Regions from separate parts of the Glutamicibacter sp. MOO4 genome, predicted to be linked through region 1. Evidence: riboswitches for the same ligand, from Rfam matches in the RefSeq annotation. Region 1 holds a riboswitch; the other holds the start of a gene.
What was found. A riboswitch is a leader RNA that binds a small molecule or an ion and turns the genes downstream of it on or off. The one in region 1 is predicted to bind S-adenosylmethionine.
Positions count from the first base shown of each region.

Region 2: linked by a shared signal. The riboswitch ahead of AC1Z3F_RS01725 (bifunctional o-acetylhomoserine/o-acetylserine sulfhydrylase) and the one ahead of AC1Z3F_RS15335 (ABC transporter ATP-binding protein) in region 1 are both predicted to bind S-adenosylmethionine.

Region 1 covers NZ_CM167800.1:3,275,926-3,281,679, reverse strand. The annotation lists gene ggt (gamma-glutamyltransferase) at 1-376, shown strand, start outside; gene AC1Z3F_RS15345 (LLM class flavin-dependent oxidoreductase) at 461-1,861, opposite strand; gene AC1Z3F_RS15340 (acyl-CoA dehydrogenase family protein) at 1,913-3,253, opposite strand; SAM riboswitch class I at 3,269-3,360, opposite strand; SAM riboswitch class I at 3,628-3,730, shown strand; gene AC1Z3F_RS15335 (ABC transporter ATP-binding protein) at 3,736-4,545, shown strand; gene AC1Z3F_RS15330 (aliphatic sulfonate ABC transporter substrate-binding protein) at 4,627-5,649, shown strand; gene AC1Z3F_RS15325 (ABC transporter permease) at 5,656-5,754, shown strand, end outside.
Region 2 covers NZ_CM167800.1:373,325-379,078, reverse strand. The annotation lists gene metX (homoserine O-acetyltransferase MetX) at 1-925, opposite strand, end outside; gene AC1Z3F_RS01725 (bifunctional o-acetylhomoserine/o-acetylserine sulfhydrylase) at 928-2,271, opposite strand; SAM riboswitch class IV at 2,375-2,495, opposite strand; gene AC1Z3F_RS01720 (VOC family protein) at 2,668-3,312, shown strand; gene AC1Z3F_RS01715 (CPBP family intramembrane glutamic endopeptidase) at 3,383-4,153, opposite strand; gene AC1Z3F_RS01710 (phosphotransferase) at 4,227-4,808, shown strand; gene AC1Z3F_RS01705 (hypothetical protein) at 4,892-5,071, shown strand; gene AC1Z3F_RS01700 (phosphotransferase) at 5,071-5,754, shown strand, end outside.

The DNA.
Region 1 (5,754 bases):
GATTGTTTTGCAAGACGGCAAGCCAGTTATGGCCATCGGTTCCCCTGGTGGTTCCACCATCATCACCACGGTGTTGCAGACCCTGCTCAACCGCTACGATCTGGGCATGAGCATCAGTGAGGCGATTGCTGCACCTCGTGCTTCGCAACGCAATACTGCCGCGGTCACCGCGGAACCTGAGTTCATCTCCAAATACGGTTCAGCGATGGAAGCCTTCGGTCATAAGCTCACTCCTGCCGGAGATTCCTTCACCCCGCAGGCAGAAATTGGTGCGGTGGAAGCCGTAGAAATCAATGCTGACGGAACGCTGACGGCGGCAGCCGAACCAGTGCGCCGTGGCGGAGGTTCTGCCCTGGTGCTTGACCCAACCAAGTAAGTTTCTAACGCAAAAGCGTGGAGGCGTTGTTCACTTGAGTGAACAACGCCTCCACGCTTTGTAGCTAGCTAGGCCTTAGGAACTTTAGCTCTTGGCAGCCAAGCGATTGCTGATCTTGTACTTTGCAGCGCGGTGAGTTTCCTTCACGCGGTCCCCGGTACCGAAGAGCTTGTTGCGCAGCGAACCGTCGGCGTACTCACTCTTGTAGGCACCACGAGCCTGTAGCTCAGGAACTACGTACTCAACAACATCTTCGAAGGTTGCCGGGGTCACGGCGTAGGCGAGGTTAAAACCATCAACGTCGGTGTAGTCCACCCAATCAATGAGTTTGTCTGCAACCTCTGGGCCCGAGCCAACGGTGATTGGACCGAAGCCGCCAACACCAACCCATTCAGCAAGCTGACGGATGGTCCATGGGTTGCCGTCATCGCCGCTGGCCTTCTGGAAGGTCTCCACCGAGGACTGGATGGCGTTGGACTTCACGTTGGAACCCAGTGGCTCATCGGGATCCAACTCGGAGAGGTCAACACCCATCCAACCGGAGATCAGTACCTGTGCACCTTCGACGTCCGCGTAGGACTTGTAGTCTTCGTACTTGGCCTGAGCCTTTTCAGAGGTCTCATCGGTGATGATGGTCTGCATGGCGAAAATCTTCACATCGTAACGGTCGCGGCCAGCAGCCTCAACAGCGTCACGAATCTTGGTGACCGTAGCCTTGAGGATTTCGCGGGTAGGGCTGGTAACAAATACTGCTTCAGCGTTCTGTGAGGCGAACTTGATGCCACGTGAAGAAGCGCCGGCCTGGTAGATCACCGGGGTGCGCTGGGTGGACGGCTCAGTGATAGCAATACCGGGCACCTTAAAGTACTTGCCCTCGTGCTCAATATTGTGCACCTTTTCCGGGTCCGTGTAGATCCCGGTTTCCTTGTTGTTCTGAACCGCGTCATCTTCCCACGAGCCTTCAAGCAACTTGTAGACCACTTCGAGGTATTCGTCGGCGTGGTCATAACGCTCGTCGTGTTCCATCTGGTCTTCTTGGCCCATATTGCGGGCGGCCGAAGGCAAGTAACCGGTGACCACGTTCCAACCCACACGACCATCGGTGAGGTGATCCAAGGTAGCCAGACGACGGGCAAAAGCATATGGGTGCTCATAGGCGGTTCCGGCGGTGACGCCGAAGCCCAAGTTTTCAGTTACTGCAGCCATGGCCGAGACCAGCATCATCGGGTCATTAACCGGTGCCTGTGCGCCCGAGCGCAGTGGGGATTCGTTGGTGCCGTTAAAGACATCGTAGGTACCTAGTACGTCGGCAATAAACAGGCCGTCGAACTTACCCTTTTCTAGCACCTTCGCTAGGTGGGTCCAGTAGCCGATGGTGTTGTACGTTGAGGCTTTGTCATCTGGGTGACGCCACAGACCTGGCGACTGGTGCACCACGCAGTTCATGTCGAATGCGTTGAAGAGAATTTCGCGCTTCGTGCTCATAGGTGTTCTCCTTGCCGTGAATCTGTATTGGTGAAATTAGAAATTAGGCGCTTAGGCGCCGTAGTTTTGGTTGTTGCTGTCTTCGCCGGTGACCAAGAGACGTTGAGGCTGAACCGCATTGATTTCGTAGTCCCCCACGATGCGCGCCTTGTACATGGCCGGGTTGTGGGTGGCGATGGTTCGTGCGTTACGCCAGTGCCGATCTAGGTTGCACACAATGCTGGTTGATGAGGCCCCTAAACCGTCAAAGAGTTTGCTGGTTGCTCCGAGCACCAACGGTTGCACGATGGTCTGGGCGCGGTTAGCCGATAGTTCACAGACCGCGTAGCGTTCCTCGTCGTTCAGTCCTGGGTCTACCAGTGCTGCTTCAACTTCTAGTACTGCGCCAATCACTACCGAGTCGACGGCGAAGGACTCTGCTGAGACTTCGCCGACCAGCTGAAGTACCTGTGGTTCGCGGTAGGCCGGAACGCCGGTGCCGGTGGTGAAGATGCGGGTACGGTTCTGGACCGACTGGCGCAGATCGTTCAGCGCGGCGCGGGCAATACCTGCTTGCACTGCGGTGAGGACCAGCTGGTAGATCGCAGCTTCGGAGTCGTTAGTTGCCTGTGGGATAAAACAGTCCACGGGCACCTGATGGAACTCGGTGGTGCCGGTACCGGTCAGCCCCTGACCAAACCCATCCCAATCGTCAAGGATTTTTACGCCACTGCGTTGGGTGGAAACGACGGCAATCTGCCGGCCAGCCTTTTCTGGATGGGCCACTGCCACTGCGGTCCAGTCGGCAAAGATGGTGCCGGTGCAGTAATACTTTTCACCGTCAACTAGCCAGCGGCCCTCAGACTCGGTGACCTTGGTGTTCAGCGTACCTAGTGCGTTGCCGCCACGTTCGGTGTACGCATTGCCGACAATCTGACCGGCAGCAATACGGGTAACCCACTTGTTGCGCAGCTCTTGATCTTCAAGAATCAGAATGCTCTCCACAAAGGCGATGTGTGCTCGCCAGAGCTGGCCAACATGGGAATCAGCCTCGGAAAGTTCAATCAGCAGGCGGAACACGTCAACCAGACGTGCGCCGTAGCCGCCCTCAGAAACTGGAATGCGCAGCGCACCAAAGCGGTCGCGGTTCAGCAGGCCCACCTGTTCAAAGGGAAGCACGCGGTTGCGATCGCGGTCCCTTGCGGTAGACGCGATCTGCGCGAATACCGGACGGAAAATTTCAGCCAAACGGTCATACTGTTCATCCGCGCCCGGACCGGGTGTGACTTTGAGTAGTTGCCGGGTAGGCAGTTGCTCTTCGAAGTCATCTAGTCCCATGGCGCTAGCCTGCGAAGGATCGCTGAGCTGGTTGAAGTCCAAACCGGAAGAGTTCGGCGACTCGCCAAATGACATTGAAGTCCTCAATTCTTTCCATCGGTCCTGGCGGTAGCACCGTCCCGCGATTCGGGTGGTTGCTGCGGCGTCGTCGAGCCAGATCTCTCAGCCGCTCTGGATGGGTTGTCATTCATTTGTAGCCGTAACAAAGCAATCATTCCAAGCCACGAAGTCACATTTCATTGTTCAGACCAGGTGGCTTGACAGTTGCGTTGCACAGTCAATGACGCGTCATATCGAAGATGACTTGGCAAGAATCCCCAACTATCGATTAAACAGCCTTCTAATGAAATAAATAACGAAATAACCCGCGCATGTGACGTAGTTATCGAAGATTTTTCATGTTACGCAAGATTTGCTTTCAAATCGTTCGAAAGCCTGTAATGGACACGTAACCATCCCGAGCGGCCGAGAGATCTGGCTCAGTGACGCCGCAGCAACCACCTATGGATGACACACTCCATAGGCCGGTGCTACCGCCAGGACCGATGGAGATGATCATGGCTCTTAGCCTTGCACTGCCTCAAGCGCACACCTCGACCGCTTTAGACGTGGAATTCAGCAATGTTTCGCGCACCTTCACCACCAAAAGTGAAAGCCGCGCGGTCCTCAGCGATATCAACTTGCAGATCCCCGCGGGCCAAGTTGTTGCGATCCTTGGTGCTAGCGGCTGCGGCAAGTCCACACTGCTTCGCGCGGTCTCCGGGTTGGACCAACCATCCACCGGATCCATCCGTACCGGAAAACGCAACGTAGATGGCATCAACGAACTATGTGCGGTCGCATTTCAGGAACCACGACTACTACCGTGGCGATCGGTCCGAGAAAATATCGCTTTGGGCCTCGCGCCAGGTACCAGCAAGGCCGACGGTGCTGAACTGATTGATGAATTAATCGAGCTGACCGGGCTCAGCCACGCGACAGATCTTCGCCCGCGCGAAATTTCAGGTGGTATGGCTCAGCGCGTCTCGCTGGCTCGTGCCTTGGCACGGCGCCCTGGAGTGCTGCTACTTGATGAACCCTTCGGCGCACTGGACGCTTTGACGCGGCTGAAAATGCAAGATCTATTGCTCTCCATCCATGCTTCCTTCCCCACCACAATTCTTATGGTCACCCACGACGTGGACGAGGCGTTGACCTTGGCTGACCGAGTCATCGTCCTGGGACGTGAGGGTCAAGATACCGCGGCCACCGTCATTAAAGAACTCTCAATGAGCGCTTCTCATCCTCGCAAACACAACGAAGATCAGTTCATCGCTCACCGCGCAGGATTGCTTCGACTTCTTGGTGTGGACCCGACTAACCATTGACGTTTAACACCGATTCCCCCTGATCTACTCCATCAGCGACATAGCTGTCGCTTACCCGCACGCACAATTTAGAGGATTATTATGCTTTCGCACCGCTTCACTCGACGTACCGCACTTGCCACCGCAGCACTGTTGATCGGGGCTACTGCCCTGACCGGTTGCGCCGGAGAAAACGCTACGGCCTCAGGATCAGATAAGACCCTGTCCATTGACTTCGCCACCTACAACCCGCTGAGCCTGGTCATCAAAGAAAAAGGTTGGCTCGACGACGCCGCTAAGGATCAAGGCGTCAAGGTGGAATGGGTTCAGTCCGCTGGCTCTAACAAGGCCAATGAAGCATTACGTGCTGACGCAGTGAATGTTGGCTCCACCGCAGGATCCGCCGCTTTGTTAGCCCGGTCCAACGGTTCACCGATCAAGACTATCGACCTGTATTCGCAGCCAGAATGGGCCGCTCTGGTGGTTGCTAAGGACTCCAAGATCAAATCGGTGAAAGACCTCAAGGGCAAAACTGTGGCCGCCACCAAAGGCACCGATCCTTACTTCTTCCTGCTTCAAGCACTAGAGCAGGCAGGTCTGAGCGAAAAGGACATCACCGTACAGAATCTGCAACACGCGGACGGTCGTACCGCGTTGGTCAACGGTTCGGTTGACGCTTGGAGCGGACTAGATCCCATCATGGCCGCAGCCGAACAAGACGGTGCGAAGCTGCTGTATCGCAACCTAGATTTCAACACCTACGGTGCACTTAATGCTCGCGAAGACTTCATCAAGCAGAGCCCCGAACTAGCCCAGCTGGTCGTTGACTCCTACGAGAAAGCACGCGAATGGTCGGGCAAGCATCCAGAAGAGACCGCCAAGATCTTGGCTGATGTTGCCGGTCTAGATCCTAAGGTTGCCACCACTGTCATCGAAGAACGTTCCAACTTGGACGTATCGGCCGTTCCCGGAACCGAGTACACCAAAGTCTTGAAGACTATCGCGCCCACCTTGGTCGCCAGCGGCGATGTCTCCAAGCAGGAATCCGTAGACGAGGCCCTAGCAACTTTGGTTGATGACCAATTTGCTACCAAAGCTGACCCAACCAAAATTTCCGGAGAGTAGTCAGCAATGAGCACCACCGTCTCCACGAGAAATCCGAAGAAGGCTAAATCCGGAGTCTCTGCCACCATCTTGCGCGCTCCACACTGGTTGTTATCCCTGATCTTG
Region 2 (5,754 bases), 600 kb from region 1:
CGGAACCCAGCGAGTCGTGACCGCGCGCCACGTCGTGGCTCATCAGCGCTTCGGTCAATAGCAGGTAGCTATTGGCATCAAAGCGGTTGGCCAGCTTCGTGGCCTGGTGATCCAGGTAGCTTTCCACTTGGTAACGACCGCGCGGCCCAGAGAGTTTGCCCGTGGGCGCCTCGCCAGGCTGTGCGGTGCGACCAAAGCGCGCCTCAAGTTCAGCTTCCGAACGGTACGTGATGTGCGCCAGACGCCGAGCCAGGCCTAGCCCGGCATGTGGGCGCGCATCGTTGGCGTAATAGTCTCCGCCAGCAAAGTTCGCATCCAGCCTGATGGACTGGGTCTGCACCTGAGCGAAGGCGATCTGTTCCGCGGTGGCTTGGGCACTAGATGCCATCACCACCAGGTTTTTGACCTGCTCGGGGAATTCAACGGCATACTCCAAGGCTCGCGCCCCACCCATGGAACCACCAATCACCGCATGCCAGGAGCTAATTCCTAGCTGGGCGGCCAGACGCGCTTCAAGGCGCACCGAATCCTTGATGGTGACAAAGGGAAAGCGCGAACCATAGGGCACACCGTGTGCGTCCGGCGAAGCCGGCCCGGTGGATCCATTACAACCGCCGACCATGTTAACGGCGAGAACGAAGTACTTTGTGGTGTCGATCGTGGCCCCGGGGCCGATAAAGCCGTCCCACCATCCGGGTAGGGATGAATGCCCCTGGGCGACATGTGCGTCGCCGGTCAAAGCATGCATCACCAGCACGGCGTTGGAGCCATCGGCGCTCAGCTTGCCCCACGTTTCGTAGGCGAGTTCTACCTGTGGCAGGTAGCCGCCAAACTCAAAGTGGTACTCCCCCACAGCGCTACGGCGCGTCATGCCGTCTTGGCCGTGGGCGAGCGGTGTTTCTTCGTTGGTTGCAATGGATGCCATACCTAGAGCGTTTCCTGCAATTCCTTATTCTCAAGGGCTGCCACAGCGTTAAAGCCCAACTGGAGATCGGCCAAAATGTCCTTGATATTTTCTAGTCCGACGCTCAAGCGCACCAAGCCGGGGCTTACGCCCGCGGCAAGCTGATCGGCCTCGGAGAGCTGAGCGTGGGTGGTGGACGCCGGGTGGATGGCCAGCGAGCGCACATCGCCGATGTTGGCCACATGGGAGTGCAGCTCAAGGGCGTTTACAAAGGCTTGGCCTGCCGGCGCACCGCCAGAAAGCTCAAAGGCGAGCACCGATCCGGCGCCGTGCTGGCTGTACTTCTTGGCGCGCTCAAACCATGGTGAGGAGGCTAGGCCCGCATAGGCGACCTGCTGCACTTCATCACGGGCTTCGAGCCAGTTGGCCACTTCCCGCGCGTTTTCACCGTGGCGCTCAACGCGCAGGGACAGGGTTTCTAGCCCCTGGGCGATCAAGAACGCGTTAAAAGGTGACAGCGCCGAACCCAAATCGCGCAAGAGCTGGACTCGCGCCTTGAGGATGTAGGCCAGGTTGGCGCCGAGGATGCCGTTCACGCCAAGATCGCGAGCAAAAACCAGGCCGTTGTAGGACTCGTCCGGGGTATTAAAGCCCGGGAAGCGCTGCGGGTCCTTGGCAAAGTCGAAGTTGCCCGAGTCCACAATCACCCCGGCGATCGCGTTGCCGTGACCGCCCAGGAATTTGGTGGCCGAGTGGATGACGATGTCAGCCCCAAATTCGATCGGGCGGATCAGGTACGGAGTGGCCAGGGTGTTATCCACCAGCAGCGGCACTCCATTTTCATGGGCGATCTTGGCGATTTCTTCGATGTCCAGCACGTCTTGGCGTGGGTTGGAAATGGTTTCGCCGAAGAACGCCTTGGTGTTTGGGCGCACCGCGTCGCGCCAATCCTGCAGGTTATCCGGGTCGGCCACAAAGCTGACCTCGATGCCCAGGCGCTTAAGCGTGTGCTTGAGCAGGTTCTGGGTTCCGCCGTACAAACTTGGGCTGGCCACCAGGTGATCGCCGGACTCGGCGAGGTTCAGGATGGCCAAGGTGGTCGCGGCCTGTCCGGAGGACAGCAACAGCGCACCCACGCCGCCTTCTAGATCGGCGATGCGAGTTTCTACTGCGTCGGTGGTGGGGTTGCCGATGCGGGTGTAGATCGGTTCCAGTTCCTGCAGCGCAAAACGGGCTGCGGCACTTTCTGCGTTTGGGAAGACGAAGGAAGTGGTCTGGAAGATCGGTAACGCCCGGGCACCGGTGGTTGGATCTGGGGTCTGCCCGGAGTGGATCTGACGGGTTTCAAATGACCAGTTATTGCTCATGGTTTCCTCCAAAAATAGTTCTGTGACTTTTGGGGTAGACCACTGAGAAGACACCGACAGGAAGATCCTTGTCAGGGTAGCTTCGTCAAGGCACTTCCAGGGTTACCCGCGCTTGTCCTTAGCAGCTTTTTGCTCTTAAGGGCCAGGTCTTCACCCGGGGCACCCCACCGCGGTTGGAGGGTTGCCGCCCAGTAAGCCGGGGCTTGTTACTGGGACTCATGACCTACTTCCAGTGTGCCCGAAAACCGAAGATTTTTGCAATGTGAGAGCGCAAAATGGGTAGCAATCGGTCATATTTCGCGCCAGGCGCGATTTGGGTGCAGAGAATTCGATCACCGATAAAAAATTAGGCTTGCCTAAGTAGAGACTGTCATCACATGTTGTCATGATGGGCACATGATGAGGTTAGATCACGTAAGTTATGCCTGCGGCCCAGATGGGCTGTTGCCAACCGCGCAGAGAATCTCCGAGGCCTTGGGTTTGGAGTTCGTTAAGGGAGGCGTGCATCCGCGCTTCGGAACACGTAATGTCATCTTCCCGTTGAAGCATGGTCAGTATCTGGAAGTGGTTGAAGTGCTCAACCACCCCGCCAGCGACAAGGCCCCTTTTGGCCAAGCGGTACGAGCGCGTTCAGAGCTCGGCGGCGGCTGGATGGGCTGGTGCGTTTCGGTGGACGATCTGTCCAGCGCCGAAGACCGGTTGGGTCGCAAGTCGGTTCCAGGCAACCGCAAGTTCCCCGATGGTCGCGAGCTGACCTGGCAGCAGATCGGCATTAAGGGTTTGATCGCCGACCCGCAGTGCCCGTACCTGATTTCCTGGGACGAAGAAGCCAAGGATCTGCACCCTTCCAAGGCACTTGAACCGAGCGGCGCGATCAGCGAGATCACCATTGCCGGCTCGCGTGATCGTGTGCTGGAATGGTTGGGGCAACCTGAAAACGTGCATCTTGGCCCGGTGGTTATGGACTACGAGGCACCCAACGGTACCCCGGGAATCATGACGGTGACCTTCGAGACCGAAAACGGTCCGGTTGTGCTGTAGCAACGTTTTTCAAAGGTAGGCGGGGACAATGGCGTCCCCACCTACCTCTTTTTATGTGCTGTTTTTTCGGCTAGCTACCGATCCCGATCGCCGGACCGATCAGGGCATAACCAACAAAGCCGATGGCATCAAGTAAGAAGTGCGCGATCACCAGTGGCATCACTCGACCGTACTTTTGATAAACCCAGCCGAACACCACACCCATGAGCATATTGCCGATCATCGGCCCCACTCCTTGGTACAGGTGGTAACTGCCGCGGATCGCTGCCGAGCCGATGATCGTGGTCCACAATCCTAGGTTCAGCTTCTTTGCGTAGGTGAACAGGAAGCCGAGCATGAGCACTTCTTCCAGAACCGCATGGCGCACCGCCGAGAGTAACAACACCGGTACGCTCCACCAGTAGTCCCCTAGGTTGGCCGCCGAGATCGCGGTGGTGATCCCCAGTGCTCGGCCGGCTGCATAAACGCCTAGGGTGCCAAGCCCCATGGCTAGGAACAGGCCGGCTCCAAAGAGCGCATCCTTGCCCTGGGTGCGTAGGTCAAAACCGATCTCCCGAACCCCTCGCCCGGTGCTGCGCTTCATCAGGTAGAGGGCCAGCAGCACCGGTACCAAGGCAAAGAGGATATCGAGTAGCTGGTAGGAGAAGTCAAAAAATTCTCGGCTGCTCAGTTGGTTGTTCAGCGACGTGGTCTGTTCGCGCAACGGTCCGCGGGTGAGTTTGTCGGCAAAGCTAAGAATCGAATACACCGCGCTTTGGCCCAAAGACAAAGCTAGGACCACAACGATCTCAAATTTCAGGATCTTTCGTGTTGGGCTTGGCCCAAATTCTTCGACACTCACGCAATAGATCATAGGCTGATTAGGCTGTGTTTAGGCTGAGGTAGCCTAAAGGTAGTGAAGTAAAGGAGCATGAGTGAGTCGTCCTGCCACCAGCGAAGAACTACGTATCGCCCGCCAATTACGCCCCGATCTTTCATGGGAAGATGCCGGAGTTAATGAGGGCGGCCAGTTCCACAAGGTAGTCATCGCCAATCCGCATTCGGTGATTCGCATGGCCCGCACTCCCCAAGCTAGCGCGCAGATGCAGCGTTCGGTGAAGCTGCTGGAGCAGCTTTCCGGTCAGCTGGATTATCAGATCCCGGTGGCGACCTCGCAGATTCTGCAGGTTGACGGGCTCAGTTCGGTGGCCATGAGTTTCGTCCCTGGCAGTGCCCACGAACCGCACTATGGGGATCCGAAAGTTTTGGGAAAGCTGGTTAATGATCTGGCTGCTGTTGAATTGGAACCTCTGAGCAAGTATCTGGCCAAGCCCTTTGCTTTCCGCGGTGAGTGGACCGAAAAACGCCAGCAGCAGTGTTTCGACGCCTTGCCCGATCAACTGCGTGGGGCTGCCAGAAGGCTTTGGGCACAGCTAGATGAGCTGGCCCAGGTCCCGCCGGGGTTGGTCCACGGCGATCTACTGGACACAATATGCACTGGGTGGGTGAAGAGCTGATCGGCATCCTGGACTGGGATCTTGCCGCGGCGTGGGATCCTGCGCTGAATACCGCGTAACTGAGCCTGTGGCACGGTCTTCAGATGGTGGATCTGATCGCACCGAATCGGGACGAAGCCTATCGAGCAAAAATCTGGCTTGGCCTGATGAGTTTGGAGCGGCTCTCCGATACCCTTTTGCGCGCCGATGATCGGAACATCGACAAGCTGATAGACAAGATTGGGCCGCGAATCCTAGAGGCCGCGCAGGCGATGAAGAACTGATGGTTAAACCTCTGGACCCCTGTCCCAACGAAGCGACCCAACGACTCGCGCATTGCCGTGGAGCGCACAAACTGAAGCTCATCGGTGAAGGTGTCGAGTTTCTGTTTTTCAGCGCGGCCATCGGGACGCATTATGAAGGCTACCGTGTACCGCGAGCACGTGTTTATGACACCACAAACAATCCAGCTACTCCAGCTTTGGGCCTGCAACACAAGGAACTAGAACTCAGCGCCTGGGCGCTAGATCACGCGGTGCCCTCTGCCCGGCCAACGGATGTAGTTGATCAAGATGGGTATCCGATCCTGATCACGCAAATCATTGAAGACGACGAAGTGTCATTGGACCAACAAGCGTTGGGCGCGTTGCTGGCACATATGCATAAACAGAAACCGACCAATGATGCAGTTGAAAAGTACTCGGGTACTTATCGCTACCTCGCCCAGCGAATAAGCGATCGTTACGCCAGGCTCAGCGCAGAGCATCCGTTGCCTTCCTTGCCCGAAGAAACAATTCTGGCTTCGTTGCTCGAACGATCTTTGCACCGGGTTAGCTTGCTGCATCTAGATATACGTCGGCAGAACATTCGGGCGATGAACGGCAAACCACGGGCACTCATTGACTGGAGCAACGCACTTGTTGCCGCTCCGGAGCTCGAACTGGCTCGGATTCAGGAGTATTCTGCG